Regions from separate parts of the Peribacillus sp. NPDC101480 genome, predicted to be linked through region 3. Evidence: riboswitches for the same ligand, from Rfam matches in the RefSeq annotation. Region 3 holds a riboswitch; each other region holds the start of a gene.
What was found. Region 3 has a riboswitch for S-adenosylmethionine ahead of ACQKMF_RS22265 (methionine biosynthesis PLP-dependent protein). Riboswitches for the same ligand answer to the same signal wherever they lie in the genome.
Positions count from the first base shown of each region.

Region 1 (4,754 bases), on a different contig from region 3:
GGAAAATTAAACGGAGATATTGAAGAAATAACTCCTAGTGGCAGTCGATGTATATGATTGACTTTATGATCTATAGCTGACGGAACCTCATGCATTTGATATATTTCATCCACCATGTTAGTAGATTCTTCGACTATTTCCATAGTAAGCTGAAATTCAACATTTGCTTTAATAAGCGATCCACCCGTTTCACGGGAAATCATTTCAACGATTTCATTCCGGTTTTCCTGTAGGAATTCACCAACTTTAAGCAGGACCTGACGACGTTTTTCAGCTGATGTTTTTGCCCAACCTTTTTGAGCATTTTTTGCTATTTCAAATGATTCTTCGAGCTGTTTTGATGTAGCCAAGCTCACATTTGAAATCACGGCATTATTGTATGGGTTTAAAATATTATATTTGCGTTGACTTGAGCCTTCCATCCATTCCCCATTGATGAAGCTTTTGTTTAGATCCTTGAATTTCTCCATTTTGAACACCCCTTTATATTGTAAACAAATATATTTTACTGCTGTTTGTATCATATTTAAAATATCTATATAATTAAGTTTATATACGCTTTACATATATATTAGAGGTGCCAAAATGGATATTAGACAATTACGATATTTTCTTATTCTTGCAGAAGAAGGCCAGGTTTCCCGTGCAGCAAAAAAATTGAATATGTCACAGCCGCCATTAAGCCAGCAGCTCCGCCTTATGGAAGAAGAATTAGGGACTACTTTACTTGAGCGAAAAAGGAACGGTAAAAGTATGGAATTGACCGAAGCTGGGAGGGTACTTTACGAGAAGGCTAAGAATATGCTGCAATATTTCGAGGACTCCTTGCTCGAAGTGAAGGAAACGGGTGAGGGAATTAAAGGTACCCTTTCAGTAGGTTCCGTACTTGCCTATATGTCTTATTTACCTGATAAAATTAATGATTTTAAGAAAAAATATCCTTCCGTTTCCTTTAAAATATTCGCAGGAGATCCATATGAAATAAGTAATTATTTGGAGAATCAGGATATTGAACTTGCCATTGTTCATTTACCTGTCGAGATGAAGGGTCTTTCCATTTTGAACATAGGACAAGTGCCGAATGTTTTTGTTGTACCTGAGGTTTGGGACAGTTTCACTTCAAAGAGTAGGGTTCATTTAAAGGATATTGAAAATATCCCATTGCTTTTAGTGCATAGGGAAAAAGGACAAGGGATTTACGAAGAAATTATCGAGGAATTTAAAAAACGGGAAATACAGCCAAATATTTTATGCGAATGCCATGATGTAAATGTTCTGCTCTCTCTGGTTTCAGCTGGAGTTGGGGCGAGTATTGTTCCGAAATCAGCTGTTTCACCTCATATTATAAAAGGAGTGAAAGTGTTGGATATTATCGATTCTTCAATTCAATCGAATATAGCTTTGGTTTTTAGACAAGATCGTTATCTTTCCAAAACGGCAAAACATTTTATTGAGCTGTTTTGAAGAAAAGCTAGGCCTGCCTAATGCCTAGCTTTTACGTTACATTTAAAGATGAATCATTCCCACACTTCTTTTGCTACATCAACGACGAATTTCAGCTTTTCCCATTGCTGTTCTTCGGTTAGCTTGTTGCCGTGATGGGTGGAGGAGAAGCCGCATTGAGGGCTTAAGCATAATTGTTCGAGAGGAACGAAGTGCGAGGCTTCTTTAATGCGTGCCTTAACAGCTTCCTTGTCTTCGATTTCCCCATTTTTTGAAGTGACGACCCCCAGTACAACCTGTGCACCGCCATTTGGAATGTATTCCAATGGTTTGAAATCCCCTGAGCGTTGATCATCATATTCCAAGAAGAATCCATCCACTTTTTCTTTTGCCAATAAAGTTGGAGCGATACGGGCATAGCTTCCTTCAAACGCCCAAGTCGACTGATAGTTTCCGCGACATAGGTGGGTAGTGACGACAAGGTCTTCTGGTTTGCCTTCCAATGCTCCATTAATGACACGAAGTGCAAGATCAATTAACTGTTCCCTCGTATATTTTCCATCTTTGAACTGGAAATCTGGAGCTGAAAGTCTGGCAATATATACATCATCCAATTGAAGATAACGCACACCTGCTTCATAAAAGGCTTTCAAAGCATGCTGATACGCCTTGATGATATCATTTGCATAATCTTCAATATCAGGGTAGATGTCTTCATTATGAATACCTGCAGCAAATAACTGATTCGGACTGGGAATGGTTTGCTTAGCAACGGCACGTCCGTTCACGATTTTGTTCAATTCAATGAAATCACTAATGAAGGGATGTTCAGGATTGAATGAAACCTTCCCGGTATTGCGAACGTTATATCTCTCTGTTTCCACACCATCGAATGTGAGACCTTTTTCAGTCACATATCCCTCGATGCCATTTAATTGTTCGAGGAAGTCAAAGTGCCACCATGTTCGTCTGAACTCGCCGTCCGTAACAGCCTCCAATCCAACTTCAATTTGTTTATCGACAATCCGATTGATTTCTTCGGTTTCAATTTCACGAAGCCGCTCTGCTGAAAGGGTACCCTCCCTAAATTGCTTTCTGGCAATATGTAAACGTTCCGGTCTTAATAAACTTCCGACGTGATCGGCCCTAAATGGTGCTTTCGTTAATGTGATTGACATGTTGCATTCCTTCTTTCCTTTTAAAAATAAAAAACCTCTTCTTAAAAAATAAGAAGAGGTGTTGGCAACAAAGCTATATACTCTTCTTATCTTCAAGTTTTTAAACTTCTGGAATTAGCACAGTACATGAATAGTCTGTTGCTGAGGCATCAAAGGGCCAGTCCCTCCACCTCTCTGGATAAGAGTGTCTATTAAATTAACTATGACTATACAGGTAGTTTTTATAAAGGTCAAGAGTTGGAGGTTGAATATTTCGAATATACCGTTTATTACTCGGTTCCTGGCATGATCATTTTCTGTATTCGGCTTTTTATACCACTTTTTAGATCAGGTTTAGACGTGGTTTTTTAAAACAACGATTAGTAGGGAAGACTGAAAAAAATAAATAAAATAATTAAACCTACTTGATTAATGAGTATTTATGTTTTATTGTTAAATTGCATAAAGAAAAGAGAATAAAATTGGATTATCCAATTGGTCAACCAAAGGATACTGAATTGTTGTTCATTACAACATTTCTGTGTCCTTTTTTGTTCGGAAAAAATTGTGATAATACAGGCATAAGCAGTGCCTAGGAGAAGATTCATTGGAGAGTGGAAACATGAAAACAACAAATATGAAATCATGCTGTACTGTATTAAAAAGACGGAATTTTCTTTCAATTGAAACTGACCTTGATTCGATCCCGACAAAGAAAAACGATTTCTATAATATGTCTTTGATACAAGCAGGTGAATTTTTACTAGGATCAAGTGATGAAGATAGTTCAAGAGAAGATGGTGAATATCCACCACGAACAGTAAAGATTGAGTCCTTTTACATGGACCGATACGCCGTAACAAATGAACAATTCTATTGTTTTATAAAGGATACCGGTTATGTAACAGATGCGGAGAAATATGGATGGTCTTTTGTTTTTAACTTGTTTGTCAACAAACGAATGGAACGGGATATGGTGGGGGCAGCCGAAAAAACACCTTGGTGGATAGCTGTTCGAAATGCTTGCTGGAAGCATCCGGAAGGGACGGATTCCTCAATCGTGAATCGCTTTCACCACCCGGTCGTCCATGTGTCATGGAATGATGCCAAAGCGTTTTGTAGATGGGCTGGAAAAAGACTTCCGACAGAAGCGGAATGGGAATATGCTGCTGCCAGTGGAGTGGTAAATCGTAAATATCCTTGGGGGGATGAGTTGCACCAAGGGGGAAAGCATCACTGTAATATTTGGCAAGGCAATTTTCCAAACGAAAATTTGGTAGAAGACGGATTTTTAGGAACGGCTCCTGTTGATACCTTTGAACCGAATGATTTTGGCCTTTATAACATGTCGGGGAATGTGTGGGAATGGTGCGAGGATACATTTTCAATTCAACATGGAAGTGAAGTCCTCGATCCCGATCCTTTTGCAAAACTGATAAAAGGCGGATCCTATCTATGCCATCGATCATATTGTAATCGTTATAGGATTTCAGCCCGTACTTATAATATGATTGACAGCTCTACAGGGCATATGGGTTTTAGATGTGTTGCCAACTTAAAAAAATAAGTGCCATAGGGGATATGAACATGAAAAATTTGAGGTCTTTATTGGTTGTTATTTCGATGTTAAACATTTTATTTATCGCTGGATGTTCCTCATCTCCTTCAGAAGATGCTGGTGCACCTAACAGTGACGTTATAAGGATGGCTATTGATACTGCAGCAGGTGGTTCACTTCAATTCAGGGCGGCAGAGATACAGGGATACTTCTCAAATTACGGCGTAGAAGCAAAGCTTACCAATTTTGCCATGGGAATTGACACGGTTAATGCTGTATTAACAGAACAAGCTGATACTGGAATAGCTGCAGATTACGCCTTGTTAAACTCGTTAGGTAAAGGGGATATGGTGATTTTAGGAACACTGACAAGAGGGAAAGAGGATTCCTCCAAGGAAACCCAGCTACTTGTTAAAGGGGATATTGAATCGGCAAGTGATTTAAAAGGGAAAAAGTTAGGAGTTTCAAAAGGAACTGTCTATGAATATGTGTGGGCTAAATACTTAGAAGCTAATAAAATCAATGAAAAAGATATCACATATGTTCCATACAGTACGCCTGACGAAGCGATTATTGGAATGAAAAAAGGCGATATT
Region 1 is NZ_JBNNSB010000003.1:576,046-580,799, forward strand. It holds gene ACQKMF_RS14095 (aldehyde dehydrogenase family protein) at 1-470, opposite strand, end outside; gene ACQKMF_RS14100 (LysR family transcriptional regulator) at 586-1,464, shown strand; gene ACQKMF_RS14105 (5-methyltetrahydropteroyltriglutamate--homocysteine S-methyltransferase) at 1,518-2,621, opposite strand; SAM riboswitch class I at 2,705-2,806, opposite strand; gene ACQKMF_RS14110 (formylglycine-generating enzyme family protein) at 3,223-4,167, shown strand; gene ACQKMF_RS14115 (ABC transporter substrate-binding protein) at 4,182-4,754, shown strand, end outside.
Region 1: it holds a riboswitch for S-adenosylmethionine, as region 3 does, so the genes downstream of both, ACQKMF_RS14105 (5-methyltetrahydropteroyltriglutamate--homocysteine S-methyltransferase) here and ACQKMF_RS22265 (methionine biosynthesis PLP-dependent protein) in region 3, are expected to answer to the same signal.

Region 2 (4,754 bases), on a different contig from region 3:
GTGAAAGTACGGAAATGGAGGCCGCCCAATTCGAACTGGGATCGACTGTTGACCGGATATTGGAGACTAAAGCGATTCCTATCATACTTGGGGGAGGGCACGAAACCCTGTATGGCCATTATCTTGGGATTAGGAAATCCATTGGACCAAAAGCTAGATTGGGGATCATTAATATTGACGCGCACTTTGATATGAGGCCCTATGAAAAAGAAAGTTCATCAGGAACGATGTTTAAGCAGATTTTGGACGAAGACCAAAGTTGTGGATATTTATGTGTCGGAATTCAGAAGCAGGGGAATACAAAGGCACTTTTTGAAACCGCTGAGAGGAGTAAGGTAGACTACATATTGGAAGAAGATTTGTCATTGAACGAAATGGATGAAACAAAGCGGCGGATAAATGAATTCGTTAATAAAAATGACTACATTATGCTTACATTATGTACGGACGTCATTGATTCAGCATATGCACCTGGGGTGAGTGCTCCATCGCCGTTTGGACTGAATCCGAAATTGGTACGTGCGATTATTAGGCATATCGTATCGAATGAAAAAATCCTCTCCTTTGACATTTCGGAAGTGAATCCTTCGTTGGACGAAAATAATAAAACCGTAACATTGGCAGCACATTTAATAAATGAAGTTTTGCTGCATTTTAAATAATGAATGGATATGGAAGAGGGCAATTCCAATTTGGTCCTTCCAGCTTTCCTCAATGTTATCTCCATGCTCAATTATAAGTGTTGAAACTAAGTCCTTTGGCAGCACCCAGGCTGTCCGTGAATCATTCATGGACAGTCTTTTTTACGCCCCCTTTACACGCGTTAATGATCGGGGCCATTGCTTGACTCCCCGTTATAGGATTAACCATGGCTCTGCAAAGTTCACTACTGATACTTGTGGGTTTTTGGTTTATAATAACAACCATCTAGGGGGGATTTTTTATGAATGAATATAAAGTGACGGTCAGGAATGGCAGTACCTTGATCTTGTCGGAAATCATTAAAGCTGAAGATGAAAGAGAAGTCCTTGGAACTCTTTTGATTTCCAGCGAATTATTTAATCAACCATTTACCGACATCAGGATTTTAGAACGCTGATTTGTGCCTGTCCGTTCGATTTGTTACACTGTAATAAATTCTAATACGGTAGGCGATAGTATGTGTGGACGTTTTACCCTTTTCACTGACATTGAAGAAATAAAAGATCGGTTTGATATTCAGGGATCGTTTGATGGGGAATACCAATTCAGCTACAATATTGCTCCCTCCCAATCCGTTCTCTCCGTCATTAATGACGGGGCAAGGAATCGACTTGGATATCTTCGGTGGGGACTCATTCCTTTCTGGGCAAAAGACGAAAAAGTGGGCTACAAAATGATCAATGCCAGAGCGGAAACCATTGCTGAGAAAGCAAGCTTCAGGAATGCGTATAAGAAGAAGAGATGCTTGATAATCGCTGACTCTTTTTATGAATGGAAGAAGACACCGGAAAGAAAAATACCGATGCGAATAAAACTGAAGAATCATGCTCCATTTGGAATGGCGGGTATCTGGGAATCCTGGAAATCTCCTGAAGGCATCAGCGTCTATTCATGCTCCGTTATAACAACCGTTCCTAATGAGCTAATGACCAGCATTCATGATCGTATGCCTGTCATCCTTAAACCAGAAGATGAAAAAGAATGGTTGAGTCCAACAAATAATGATCCTGCATATCTGCAGCAGTATTTAAAGTCATTCGATTCGGAACAGATGGAAGCCTTTGAGGTATCGACTGATGTGAATTCGACCAAAAATAATTCATCTAACCTAATACAACAAATTTGCTGAGAGGTCATAAGACCTCTTTTTTATATGAATTCCGTCCCGATAAATGAAAAAAAACTGATTAACCGCACATGTCAAGATTTCTTTATAAATAGTAAGGAGTGCATGTAAAATACTTTAAAATTAACCCTTGCGAAAATAGACAAAATGCTGTACTGTTATATTTGCTTTTCAAAACGACTTTCGATGTCACTTTCACAAACTCAGATGGTTTCAGCAAGTTTCCAGTGTGGTACTTTTCTGGAAGGCATCGTAATATTTGATAAATTATATAATGTAATCTTCTTATCAAGAGAGACGGAGGGACTGGCCCGAAGATGTCTCGGCAGCGGACTTAAATGGAGTGCTGTGCCAAATCCAGCAGGCTGATTTTTGCCTGAAAGATAAGGAGGGTGTTTTTTATAAATTAAAAGACCTCTTCTTGTTGTTAAATAGAAGGGGTCTTTTTTATGCCAGTTTTTTTGCTATATCTCCAAGACTGGATAATCAGGTAGGTTCAAATTGGAGTTATTTGCGAAAGCTGTTAATAGAATAAGAGCTGTGACACATGTCACGGGAAAAATAAAAAGAGGTGTACATCATGAGCGCAAACAATAAAGGGAATCCATGGGCATTGATCCCATTTGTCGTATTTTTAATTTTATTTATAGGGTCCGGAATCATCACCAAAGATTTTTATTCATTTCCGGTGATTGTAGCGATTTCAATTGCTTCGGCAGCTGCATTGGCAATGAATCGGAAAGAGACATTAAATCATAAGGTTGATATCTTCTGTAAAGGTGCCGGGGACGCCAATATTATGTTAATGGTTATCATTTTCCTTTTAGCCGGCGCTTTCGCCGAAGTTGCCAATGGCATGGGGGCAGTTGAATCAACAGTGAATCTTGCCTTAGCTGTTTTTCCGCAAAATCTATTAATGGTAGGGATATTCATTATTGCTTGTTTTATTTCTTTATCCATGGGGACAAGCATGGGAACGATTGTTGCACTAGCACCTATTGGGGTCGGAATTAGTGAGCAAACCGATATTTCGCTTGCCTTTTCAATGGCGGCCGTTATTGGCGGTGCGATGTTTGGGGATAACCTTTCCTTCATATCAGATACGACAATCGCTGCGGTTCGAACACAGGGAACGAAAATGAAGGATAAGTTTAAAGTGAATTTTTTCATCGTTTTACCTGCGGCCATCATCACATGTGCAATCCTTGGAATTTTAACAATGGGTGAACAAGCTGACATCTCCCAACATTCTTATAATTGGGTGAAGATTCTTCCATATCTTTGCGTATTGATCACTGCATTGGCAGGAGTCAATGTGTTCCTGGTCCTTTCCATCGGAATCGTATTTGCCGGAATTATCGGCTTGGCTGATGGAAGTTATAAACCGTTGGGTGTCATTCAAAAAGTTGGAGAAGGAATGGCGGGAATGTATGAAATCTCCTTCCTTGCCATTTTAATTGCAGGTATGGTAGCTGTTATCAAACATAATGGTGGCATCGATTATCTACTCCACCTAGTGACCCGAAATAGCAAATCAAAAAAAGGGGCGGAATTCAGTATTGCAGGGCTTGTTGGTTTGACAAACCTTTCAACGGCAAATAACACGATTTCGATTATCATTGCCGGGCCACTTGCCAAAAATATCGCTGAAAAGTATGGGATTGATCCGCGTAAATCAGCGAGCTTGCTTGACATATTTGCATGTTGTATCCAAGGGTTGATACCATATGGAGCACAACTGCTTGTTGCAGCAGGGGTAGCAAAGATTTCTCCGGTAAGCATCTTGCAGTATTCATATTACCCAATACTAATTGGATTTTGTGGCTTCCTTGCCATCTTGATTGGTTTTCCACGGTTTCAGCCGGGAAATGATGGATCGAAGAACTAAAAGTTAAAACAAAGTTGATTGGAGCGGGTTTGCGATACTCCTGCGGGAAAAGCGAGTCCAGGGGAGACCCCGCAGGCGCAAAGGCGCCGAGGAGGCTCCCGGACCGCCCGCGGAAAGCGAGTGCCTGGAGGGGAAATCAACGTTCAAATTGTACAAACCCCTAAAATTTCATCGAGTTTGTCTACAGTCTGAACACCCTGAATCATTGGATACAGGGTGTTTTTTGTATGGTAAATACATAAAAATTATCAAGTTTTCTCCCATTTATATAGTATCAATCATTCTTCAATTTTTCTGATTAATTCCGGTCCAAATTAATGATGGTTGTGTGTGCGACACCTGTCATGAATAGAGGACAACACCAACTAAACCGGAAAGGATAATTACATAGGCTGGGTGCCAGCGTAATTTCATTAGGGCAAATAACGATAATCCAAAAACGAGTAATAAGCTTATCGCATGCCAAGAAAAGTTCAGCGCTATCATATTATTGGAAAGTGCAAAGCTGATTGCTGCAAAGAGGATTAAACTAGTGACAATGGGTCTTAGTCCATAGAACATGGATTGAATAACTGGGTAATGATTCAATTTGCTGAAGAAGGTGGCTATAACGGTTACGAATATAATAGCAGGAAGCAAGATTCCGAAAGCAGATGATATGGCCCCTGCAAATCCAGCAGTAGAATAGCCAACAAGAATGGCACTATTGGCAGTGACAGGTCCTGGGGACATACCGGAAATCGCGATGATATCAGTAAATTGCTGCGTCGTCATCCATCCATGCTTTGAGACTTCCGATTCTATTACGGGAATCATGGCGTATCCGCCTCCAAACGATACAAAGCCGATAATAAAGAAGGTGCTAAACAACTCCCACAATTCCATCATTCCATCACACACTTTCTTGAAAATTAGTTAGATCCTTTTTTGATATACCTATATGCCAGCACCCATGAAAGGTTCGAAATCATTTTCTTCATTTCCTATATCTTTTCTGTCCAACTTGACATCGTAACCTAATTTTCTCTTAATGGAGAT
Region 2 is NZ_JBNNSB010000002.1:298,706-303,459, reverse strand. It holds gene hutG (formimidoylglutamase) at 1-662, shown strand, start outside; gene ACQKMF_RS09065 (hypothetical protein) at 944-1,099, shown strand; gene ACQKMF_RS09060 (SOS response-associated peptidase) at 1,160-1,831, shown strand; SAM riboswitch class I at 2,111-2,218, shown strand; gene ACQKMF_RS09055 (Na+/H+ antiporter NhaC family protein) at 2,409-3,716, shown strand; gene ACQKMF_RS09050 (chromate transporter) at 4,059-4,604, opposite strand; gene ACQKMF_RS09045 (chromate transporter) at 4,653-4,754, opposite strand, start outside.
Region 2: it holds a riboswitch for S-adenosylmethionine, as region 3 does, so the genes downstream of both, ACQKMF_RS09055 (Na+/H+ antiporter NhaC family protein) here and ACQKMF_RS22265 (methionine biosynthesis PLP-dependent protein) in region 3, are expected to answer to the same signal.

Region 3 (4,754 bases):
TGATGGAACGTCGATGCATGCTGAATGGGGACGCTCACACCGCCAGTTGCCGGATCGAATTTATGTTGATTATGAAGTAATTTCGTTTCAAAGCTAAAATCATGACCTGTCATCGTAGTGCCTCCCTTTTTACATGTGCGAATGCTTGCTGCAGGTCGCCAATCAAATCATCGCTATCCTCGATGCCAACGGAGAAGCGAAGCAGGCGATTACAAACCCCATTTGCCGTTCTGACTTCAAGCGGTATATCGGCATGTGTTTGTGTGGCAGGATAGGTGATGAAGCTTTCAACCCCTCCAAGGCTTTCTGCAAAGGAAATTAATGAGAGCGATTGTAAAAATGGGTTGACCGCCGCTTCATCAATGATGCGGAAAGAAATCATGCCGCCTCTGCCGGGATACAATACATCAGTGACACAATCATGCTCCGATAAGTAATCTACAAGTATCTTGGCATTCTTTTCATGACGCTCCATCCGCAATGCCAGGGTTTTCATTCCGCGCATCAACAGCCAAGAATCAAATGGGCTCAAGACAGCTCCAGTACCATTATGATGGAAGGCAAGTGCATCACATAATTCAGCGCCGCTAGCAACGATCAGTCCCGCGAGCACATCATTATGACCACCGAGATACTTGGTTGCACTATGAATCACAATATCCGCTCCAAGCACGATGGGTTGTTGAATAAGAGGCGTGTAAAAAGTGTTATCAACGATTAACAATAAATTATATCGTTTAGCCAATGCTGCAACGGCGCTAATGTCCGTTTGCTGCATAAGGGGGTTAGTGGGAGTTTCGATGAAGATGGCTTTCGTGTGAGGAGTGATTGCTTTTTCGATATCCTCCAAACAACAAGTGTTTACATAGTCACACTGCAATCCCCATTTTTTAAAACCTTGTTCTAACAGACGATATGTACCGCCATAAAGATCTTCGCTGACAATCCATGCATCCCCGGATTTAAAAAGGGCGAGAATAGTGGAGATGGCGGCCATTCCTGAACTGCAGGCATAACCTTGGTCTCCTTTTTCCAGATCGGCGATGGATCGCTCCAATAGCTGGCGTGTAGGGTTACCAGTCCTTGTGTAGTCGAATCCCGTCGATTGGCCAATTCCTTCGTGACGAAAAGCTGTTGAAAAGTATACCGGCGGATTGACTGTTCCTGTCGCCGTTTCGCTGCGATTTCCTAATTGAGCAAGATATGTTTCAGATTTGTACATGGTTTTCACTGCTCCTTTGAGTTATATAAAATAAAAAAAAGTCTTCTTTAAGAAGAAGACTTTGATTAAGTAGGGACGAGTCATTCTTCTTATCTTCCAAGTTCACAAACTTGTGGAATTAGCACCTTTTCATTGGTTTGAAACAAATGAAGGTTGCTGAGGTGTCATCGGGCCATTCCCTCTACCTCTCTCGATAAGAGTTTAGATTATTCAATTTCTTTTGAATTTACTATATATACAAAATACTGTCAAGGACATTTTGGGAGTGATAATGCTTTGATGTTCATGATCAGGTCAATTGGAGCCTAGTGGTGTCTACACTTTATGTGTCTAAAAAGAATAATTGAATTTTCATATAAACATGAAGGGAACTTGGATTTTTCAGAAAAAATGGAAAGGGTCAGCGGGATATTTTTGCTTTAAAATAATAAAGTTTGTACAATGTATGGAGAGAAAGAATAATCCGACATTATTCATTTCATATGCAAAAGGTCTTCAATGAATAGTGCAAACATAGGAGGAGAACACATGGAATACAGAATCGAACGAGATACGATGGGTGAAGTGAAAGTTCCTGCTGATAAATATTGGGGAGCACAAACTGAGAGAAGCCGTAACAATTTCAAAATAGGTAACGAAAAAATGCCGATTGAATTAGTTCGTGCATTTGCATACGTTAAACAAGCTGCGGCAAAGGTGAACTATGATCTTGGTGATCTTTCCGAAGTTAAAAAGAATGCCATCGTCAAGATTTGCGGGGAAATCCTTGAAGGTACGCTTGATGAACATTTCCCGCTTGTAGTTTGGCAAACGGGAAGCGGCACGCAAAGTAATATGAACGTGAACGAAGTGGTCGCTAACAAAGGGAATGAATGGTTAAAAGAAAATGGTGAATCTGAAACCCTTCACCCGAATGATGATGTTAACAAGGCGCAAAGCTCAAATGATACTTTCCCGACCGCCATGCATATTGCAGCCTTTATGGAAGTCGCTGAAAAATTGGTGCCTGCCATCAAAGCCCTTCGTGATACATTCGATACAAAAGAAAAAGAATTTTGGGATGTCGTGAAAATTGGCCGGACACATCTTCAAGATGCTACACCATTAACATTAGGACAAGAAATTTCCGGTTGGAAAGCGATGCTCGATAAGGATCTAGCGATGATTGAAGAAAGCAGCCAAAAATTATTGAACCTTGCTCTAGGCGGAACGGCTGTAGGAACCGGAATCAATACAAAAAAAGAATTCCCGGGACTCTCTGCCAAACAAATTGCAGCAGATACAGGATACCCTTTTGTCACATCTGATAATAAGTTCCATGCATTGACTAGCCATAACGAAATAGTCTACGCACACGGTGCTTTGAAAGCATTGGCGGCGGATTTAATGAAAATTGCGAACGATGTCAGATGGCTTGCAAGTGGACCAAGAAGCGGAATCGGCGAAATAGCCATTCCGGAAAACGAACCGGGCAGCTCCATCATGCCAGGTAAAGTCAATCCAACACAAAGTGAAGCGCTTACCATGATTGCAACACAAATCGTTGGTAACGATGCTACAATTGGCTTTGCAGCAAGTCAAGGTAACTTTGAATTGAATGTATTCAAACCAGTCATCATCTATAACTTCCTGCAGACGGTCAAATTATTGACGGAAGGCATTCATTCATTCAACGACAATTGTGCGGTGGGCATCACTGCAAATGAAGATAAAATCAAAGAAAATGTAGAACGTTCCCTTATGTTGGTAACAGCATTGAACCCGCATATCGGTTATGAAAAAGCAGCCAAGATTGCCAAAACGGCATTCAAGGACAACTCTACGTTAAAAGAAGCGGCGTTGAAATTGGAGTTCCTGACGGAAGATGAATTCAAAGCATGGGTCGATCCTGCTAACATGGTTAATAAATAATTAGTAGTGCCCTCCCTCTGGTATTAGGGAGGGTGTTTCCATGTGTTAAAATAATGGAATCTACAAATACTGAAATCATAAGTATCGGGAACAGGAGGAAAAACAATGTCTATATGCCCGCTTTGCAACGGTCTGAGAAAAATTCATGTGAAATGCCCGGAATGCGGCAGTGATCTTGAGGATAAAGGGAAATTCATGGACTACGCGGATGATTACAGTGCTTATATGGATATCGACATACTTAAAGAAAACGACGGATACCCTCAATCCCTTCAAAAAGGCCAATGCCCGCATCTCATGAAATGCCCGGAATGCGGACATGATGAAGTGGTATTGGTCCAGGAATGAATTTGAATAAACGTAAAAAGACCCATTATGGATGGGTCTTTTTACGTTTAATTGGCAGATAACTTCATGCTTTCCTGCATCTGTTCATCTTCTTCAACTAAAATGCGATGTTCAGTCCCTTTATCAAAAAAGTGTGCTTTATTCATGTCGAGGGCAAGATCGATCTTTTCCCCTGCCTGAATAATATTCTTGGCATCGACCCGTGCAACGAAGTCCTGCCCCTCTAATGTGGAGTAGAGCATAATCTCCGCGCCCATGAGTTCGGCTACATCAATTTGGGTCGTGAATGTAGTGTTAGGGGACTTCGTGAAGTAAGCTCCTTCATTATGGAAATCCTCCGGACGGATTCCAAGGATAACATCTTTTCCGGCATATCCTTGATCACGCAGCATTTTCATTTTCAATTCAGGTATTTCAAGCGTTTGTTCGCCTATTTTAATTGTGCCTTCTTTTAATGTTCCGGTAAAGAAGTTCATGGCAGGCGATCCGATAAAGCCGCCGACGAAAACATTTATTGGTTTCTCATAAACGTCCTTTGGAGCACCAACCTGTTGGATGATACCATCTTTCATTACAACAAGGCGTGTCGCCATGGTCATTGCCTCTGTTTGGTCATGCGTGACATATATCGTTGTAGTGTCGAGCCGTTTATGCAATTTAGCGATTTCGGCACGCATTTGAACCCGCAGCTTTGCGTCGAGATTGGATAATGGCTCATCCATCAAGAAAACTTTTGCGTCCCTTACAATTGCACGGCCGAGAGCCACACGCTGGCGCTGACCACCTGAAAGCGCTTTAGGTTTCCTGTTTAGCAGCTCTTCAAGTCCGAGTATCCTTGCCGCTTCATTGACCCTTTGCTTGATTTCCGCTTTTGGCGTTTTCCTGAGCTTTAATCCGAATGCCATATTGTCAAATACGGTCATATGAGGATATAAGGCATAGTTCTGGAAAACCATCGCAATATCACGATCTTTAGGAGGGACATCATTGACTCGCTTGCCGTCTATGTATAAATCCCCTTGGGAAATGTCCTCCAGTCCGGCAATCATCCTTAATGTCGTTGATTTGCCGCAACCGGAAGGTCCCACAAAAACGATGAATTCCTTATCGGCAACACGAAGGTTGAAGTCTTTAACAGCCGTCACCTTTTTATCATAAATCTTGAATATATGATCTAACACTAACTCTGCCATGAAAAATCCCCCTTTTAAACTCCTGATTACTTGTACCAATTAGCTATAGTCTAAGCTATCGGTTTAGAAAAAAGTATGGG
Region 3 is NZ_JBNNSB010000007.1:297,028-301,781, forward strand. It holds gene metC (cystathionine beta-lyase) at 1-113, opposite strand, end outside; gene ACQKMF_RS22265 (methionine biosynthesis PLP-dependent protein) at 110-1,222, opposite strand; SAM riboswitch class I at 1,309-1,422, opposite strand; gene fumC (class II fumarate hydratase) at 1,751-3,133, shown strand; gene ACQKMF_RS22275 (hypothetical protein) at 3,239-3,481, shown strand; gene ACQKMF_RS22280 (ABC transporter ATP-binding protein) at 3,529-4,674, opposite strand.

Region 4 (4,754 bases), on a different contig from region 3:
CAAAAAAATAAAAATTGTATTATGGACCTCGCAAGAATAATCACAAAAACGAGAGGGATAAGTAACCCTTCTCGTTTTTTATCATCAATAAAGCAACCTGGATCATTTAACAAAAAGCGGAATGTTTTTAATGAAATCCGGGGTTATGATGCCATTTTCGGTAATGATGCTTGTAATTAGATGATTCGGTGTAACATCAAAGGCTGGATTGAAAGTTTTCACGTTTTCAGGAGCGATCCTAACACCTTGAATGAAGGTGATTTCCGCTTCATTCCTTTCTTCGATCGGGATGGAAGTGCCGGACTCGAGAGTGAGGTCGAATGTGGTTGATGGAGCGGCCACGTAAAAAGGGATACCAAAGTGCTTGGCTAATATCGCCAATCCCAATGTCCCGATTTTATTGGCTGTATCTCCATTAGCCGCAATTCTGTCGGCACCGACGATGATTCCATTTATTCCTTTCTGATGAATCGTATGGGCAGCCATATTATCAGAAATTAATGTGACATCAACCCCCGCTTGCATCAATTCCCAAGCAGTCAAACGCGCCCCTTGCAGGACAGGCCTGGTTTCACATGCATACACTTTTAGCGGAAAGTCCTTTTCCTTTGCCAGGTGGAAGGGAGCCAAGGCTGTGCCATACCGAGCCGTGGCAATTCCCCCAGCGTTGCAATGCGTTAGAATGGAATCTCCTCTAGTGAATAAGGATAAACCATGTTCCCCGATTTTCCTGCACATTTCTACATCTTCAGCAAAGATGGCTTTAGCCTCCGATACAAGTGCTTCCTTGGCAGTTGAAATGCTTTGCGCAGCTTCCAGAGTATTTTCCATCCTCCTTAACGCCCAAAAAAGGTTGACAGCAGTTGGCCGTGATGATGCGAGTTTTTCAATATGCCTTGATACATTTTTCTTGAATTCGGCTAATTCAGCGGTTGTTTCCTGTTTCGCACCAAGTGCAACACCAAATGCTGCCGTCAGTCCAATTGCTGGGGCACCGCGAACTTTTAATGTCAAAATGCTGTCATACACATCATCAACAGAATGAAGTTCAATGAATTCTGTTATGGAAGGAAGGGCTTGTTGATTTAATAATGTAATATGGGTATCAGCCCATTGTACCGAATAAGGTAATGGTGCATGTGTTGTCATGTGCAGGTCTCCTTTTAAATGGTTGAATAAGATGGCAGTGTACGTTGCTTCAAGGCTTCAATGACAGCTGGAACATCCAATTCTTCCCGTTTTTTAATTAAAAAAGCACCAATTTCCAATGTAGCCGTTTTGGCAGCGATCCTTGTTTCTTTATCTTCAATGACATTTAAATCGGCAACATGGGAAAGTCCGATGGTTCGCCGAATCAGTTCACAGCCGGCAAAGCCGAATGCATCTTTTTTGAATTTTGTCAGTAAATAAGGCAGATAACCTTTCACGTGACGAAATGGGCTTTTATTTTGGACTTCCCATAATTCGGAATAAGTTTCTTCAAAGGCATTCCAAAATTCATTAAGGTGTGTGAAAATCTCTTCCTTTCCAACGCTATTACGTGTGACTGCCTGAAAGAGAAGGTTGGCGGTGTATTGACCAAGGTCAAAACCAACTGGACCATAAAAAGCGAATTCTGGATCAATAACCTTTGTTTCAGTTTCACTTGCAAATATACTTCCAGTATGTAAATCTCCATGAAGCAAGGCTTCCTGCTCGGTTTCAAAGCTTTGTTTCAGCTTAGCGACCTCGAGGATCACTGCTTTATCATTCCATATATTTTTGGCGGCATCAGTCAATTCCACCTCGAAATCTCCCGGGAGTTCCTCAAAAAATGGATCTGTGAAAATGAAGACCTCAGTGATTTTGCAGAGTTCGGGATTCGTGAAATGTCGGGCAACTTCCTTTTTGGCAGAGGGTTCTAAATGATAATCGGATGTATAAAATGCCGTTTTCGCAACATATTCACCAATATGCTGTGAAAGCAATGGATATGAATCGCCTTCGATCAATCCTGTTCTAACGATTTTCAAGTGCGATAAATCCTCCATGACCGTGATGGCAAGCTTTTCATCAGAATAATAGACTTGCGGTACGAATTCTGGGCAATAACTTCTGAAATGAATCAGCGCATTCGCTTCAATTGCAGCTCTTTTCAATGTCAGCGGCCAACCTTCGCCAAGTACCTTGGCATAAGGAACCGCTTGTTTAATGATAATTCCTTTATTTGTGACTGTGTCTGTAATATGAAAAACATAATTTAAGTTTCCATCGCCGATTTCTTTACATGTTAAACTTGCATCCGCATTGACCAACCCAAGTTTTTTTGCAAGGGTTATAGCTGTTTCGTTTGTCAATCTCTTAAAATTTGAATGGTTTTGAGTCATTCTTTTCCCCTCCGGATTCAAAATAAGAATAAAAAAGCCTCTTTCATATAGAAAGAGGCAGAAGTTTTGGCTTCGGACCTCTTATCTTCCAGAATATGAATTCTGGTGGAATTAGCACCGTGCTCTGTGGATTTTATAATCCGGCGGTGAATCCGCCCCATTTCACAATGGTATTACAGTCGGTTGCTGGGCTTCATAGGGCCTTTATCCCTCAGCCTGCTCTTGATAAGAGTAAATGTTTTCTGAAATTTTAATCTTCGGGAAAATAATATCAACTTTTTAAATAGTTTGTCAATGGGTAATTTAATAAAAATCAGGACGGCGATCTTCGAATACAGGTATTTTGTTACGTGCTTCCGTAACTTTATTGAAGTCCAAGGTGCCTGTCAGGAGTTCGTTTCCTTCTCCGGCTTCACTTATGATATTTCCCCAAGGATCAATAATCAACGAATGACCGGCAAATATATTATTGACGTCAGAGCCTGAGCGATTAACGGCTACTACATAGGCTTGGTTCTCGATGGCACGGCTAATCAATAAGGCTCTCCAGTGATCGAGTCTCGGCTTTGGCCATTCAGCCGTAACGAATAGAACTTCGGCGCCTTTAGCGGTATGGGCTCGCTGCCATTCAGGGAAACGGATGTCATAACAAATGAAACCAGCACATATTTTTTCATCAAGAGTAAATAAACCATCCTTTTCTCCTGGCTTCAGGAAATGATGTTCATCCATTAACTGAAATAAGTGAAGCTTATCATATTCTTTTATGAGATTTCCCTGTTTATCGATGATGATCATGGTGTTATAGATTCCCTTGCCCGTTTTTTTCGCAATGGAACCGCCTACGATGTGAATCTCGTGTTTCCTTGCCTGTGTTTTAAGAAATTCAATCGTTTTTTCCGCCTCTTGATCAGCAATCTCATTTAACCTGCTTAAGTCGTATCCGGTTGTCCAAAGCTCTGGTAAAATGACGATATCGGGTTCTGACCGTGCTGCTTTTTCAAACCATTGTTCCGCAACCTGAAAATTGATATCCGGTTGCCCGAATGCTATATCCATTTGAATACAAGCTATTTTCCACTTCATCGTTTAAAACCCCCCACATGTAAAAAATGCTTTACAAGACTATGATAAACATATATTATTTGTGTCTAGAATTTCAAGAAATTTCAGAGAAGGTGTATAAATGGTGCAATTCGAAAAATCCAGACAGCTTCAGGACCTACCCAAGCAATTTTTTGCCTCACTAGTAGCAAAAGTCAATGCCATTACGGAGCAAGGACATGATGTCATTAATTTAGGCCAGGGAAACCCTGATCAGCCGACACCAGACCATATCGTGAAAAGCTTGCAGTCTGCTGCTGAAAAAACGGTTAATCATAAATATTCGCCATTCCGGGGGCATCAATATTTAAAAGATGCTGCTGCCGTCTTTTATGAACGTGAATTCGGTGTCAAGCTGGATCCGAAAAGTGAAGTGGCGATTCTCTTCGGGGGAAAGGCAGGCCTTGTCGAACTGCCGCAGTGTTTATTGAATCCGGGTGATACGATCCTTGTTCCGGATCCCGGCTATCCGGATTATCTTTCCGGTGTTGTTTTAGCCCAGGCAAAGACCGAATTCATGCCCTTGACAGAAGAAAATGATTTTCTTCCAAAATACAGTGACATACATAAACAAGTACTTGATAAAGCCAAAATGATGTTCTTGAACTATCCGAACAATCCCACAGGTGCTTCTGCAACTGAAAGTTTCTTTGATGAGACCGTCTCTACTGCAAAAGAGCATTCAATTTGTGTGGTCCACGACTTCGCTTATGGGGCGATAGGATTCGACGGAAAAAAACCGATAAGCTTTCTCCAGTCAGAGGGAGCGAAGGAAATAGGAATAGAAATATACACACTATCGAAAACATACAATATGGCAGGGTGGAGAGTCGGCTTCGCAGTGGGGAATAAGAGTGTCATAGAAGCTCTTGAACTATTACAAGACCATCTTTATGTGAGTCTGTTCCCGGCGATACAAGAAGCTGCTGCAAGCGCTTTGCTTGACTCGCAGAGCTGTGTAGAGCAGTTAGTGCAGATGTACGAGGGACGAAGGAATGTTTTCATTGAGGGATTGAGGGCAATCGGCTGGGATGTCAAAGCTCCTGCGGCATCATTTTTTGCCTGGCTCAAGGTACCTAAAGGTTTTACGTCCGAGAGTTTTGCAGACTATTTATTAACGCATGCCCACGTTGCTGTTGCCGCAGGGAATGGATTTGGTGAATTTGGCGAAGGTTATGTCAGGGTAGGGCTGCTGACTTCGGAAGAACGGCTGAAAGAGGCTGTGGAACGGATAAGTAAATTAAAATTATTTTAACCACAATGATATATCCGATTAATTCACCC
Region 4 is NZ_JBNNSB010000001.1:1,452,948-1,457,701, forward strand. It holds gene ACQKMF_RS07240 (LCP family protein) at 1-11, shown strand, start outside; gene mtnA (S-methyl-5-thioribose-1-phosphate isomerase) at 103-1,149, opposite strand; gene mtnK (S-methyl-5-thioribose kinase) at 1,164-2,366, opposite strand; SAM riboswitch class I at 2,445-2,598, opposite strand; gene ACQKMF_RS07255 (carbon-nitrogen family hydrolase) at 2,670-3,452, opposite strand; gene ACQKMF_RS07260 (pyridoxal phosphate-dependent aminotransferase) at 3,553-4,725, shown strand.
Region 4: it holds a riboswitch for S-adenosylmethionine, as region 3 does, so the genes downstream of both, mtnK (S-methyl-5-thioribose kinase) here and ACQKMF_RS22265 (methionine biosynthesis PLP-dependent protein) in region 3, are expected to answer to the same signal.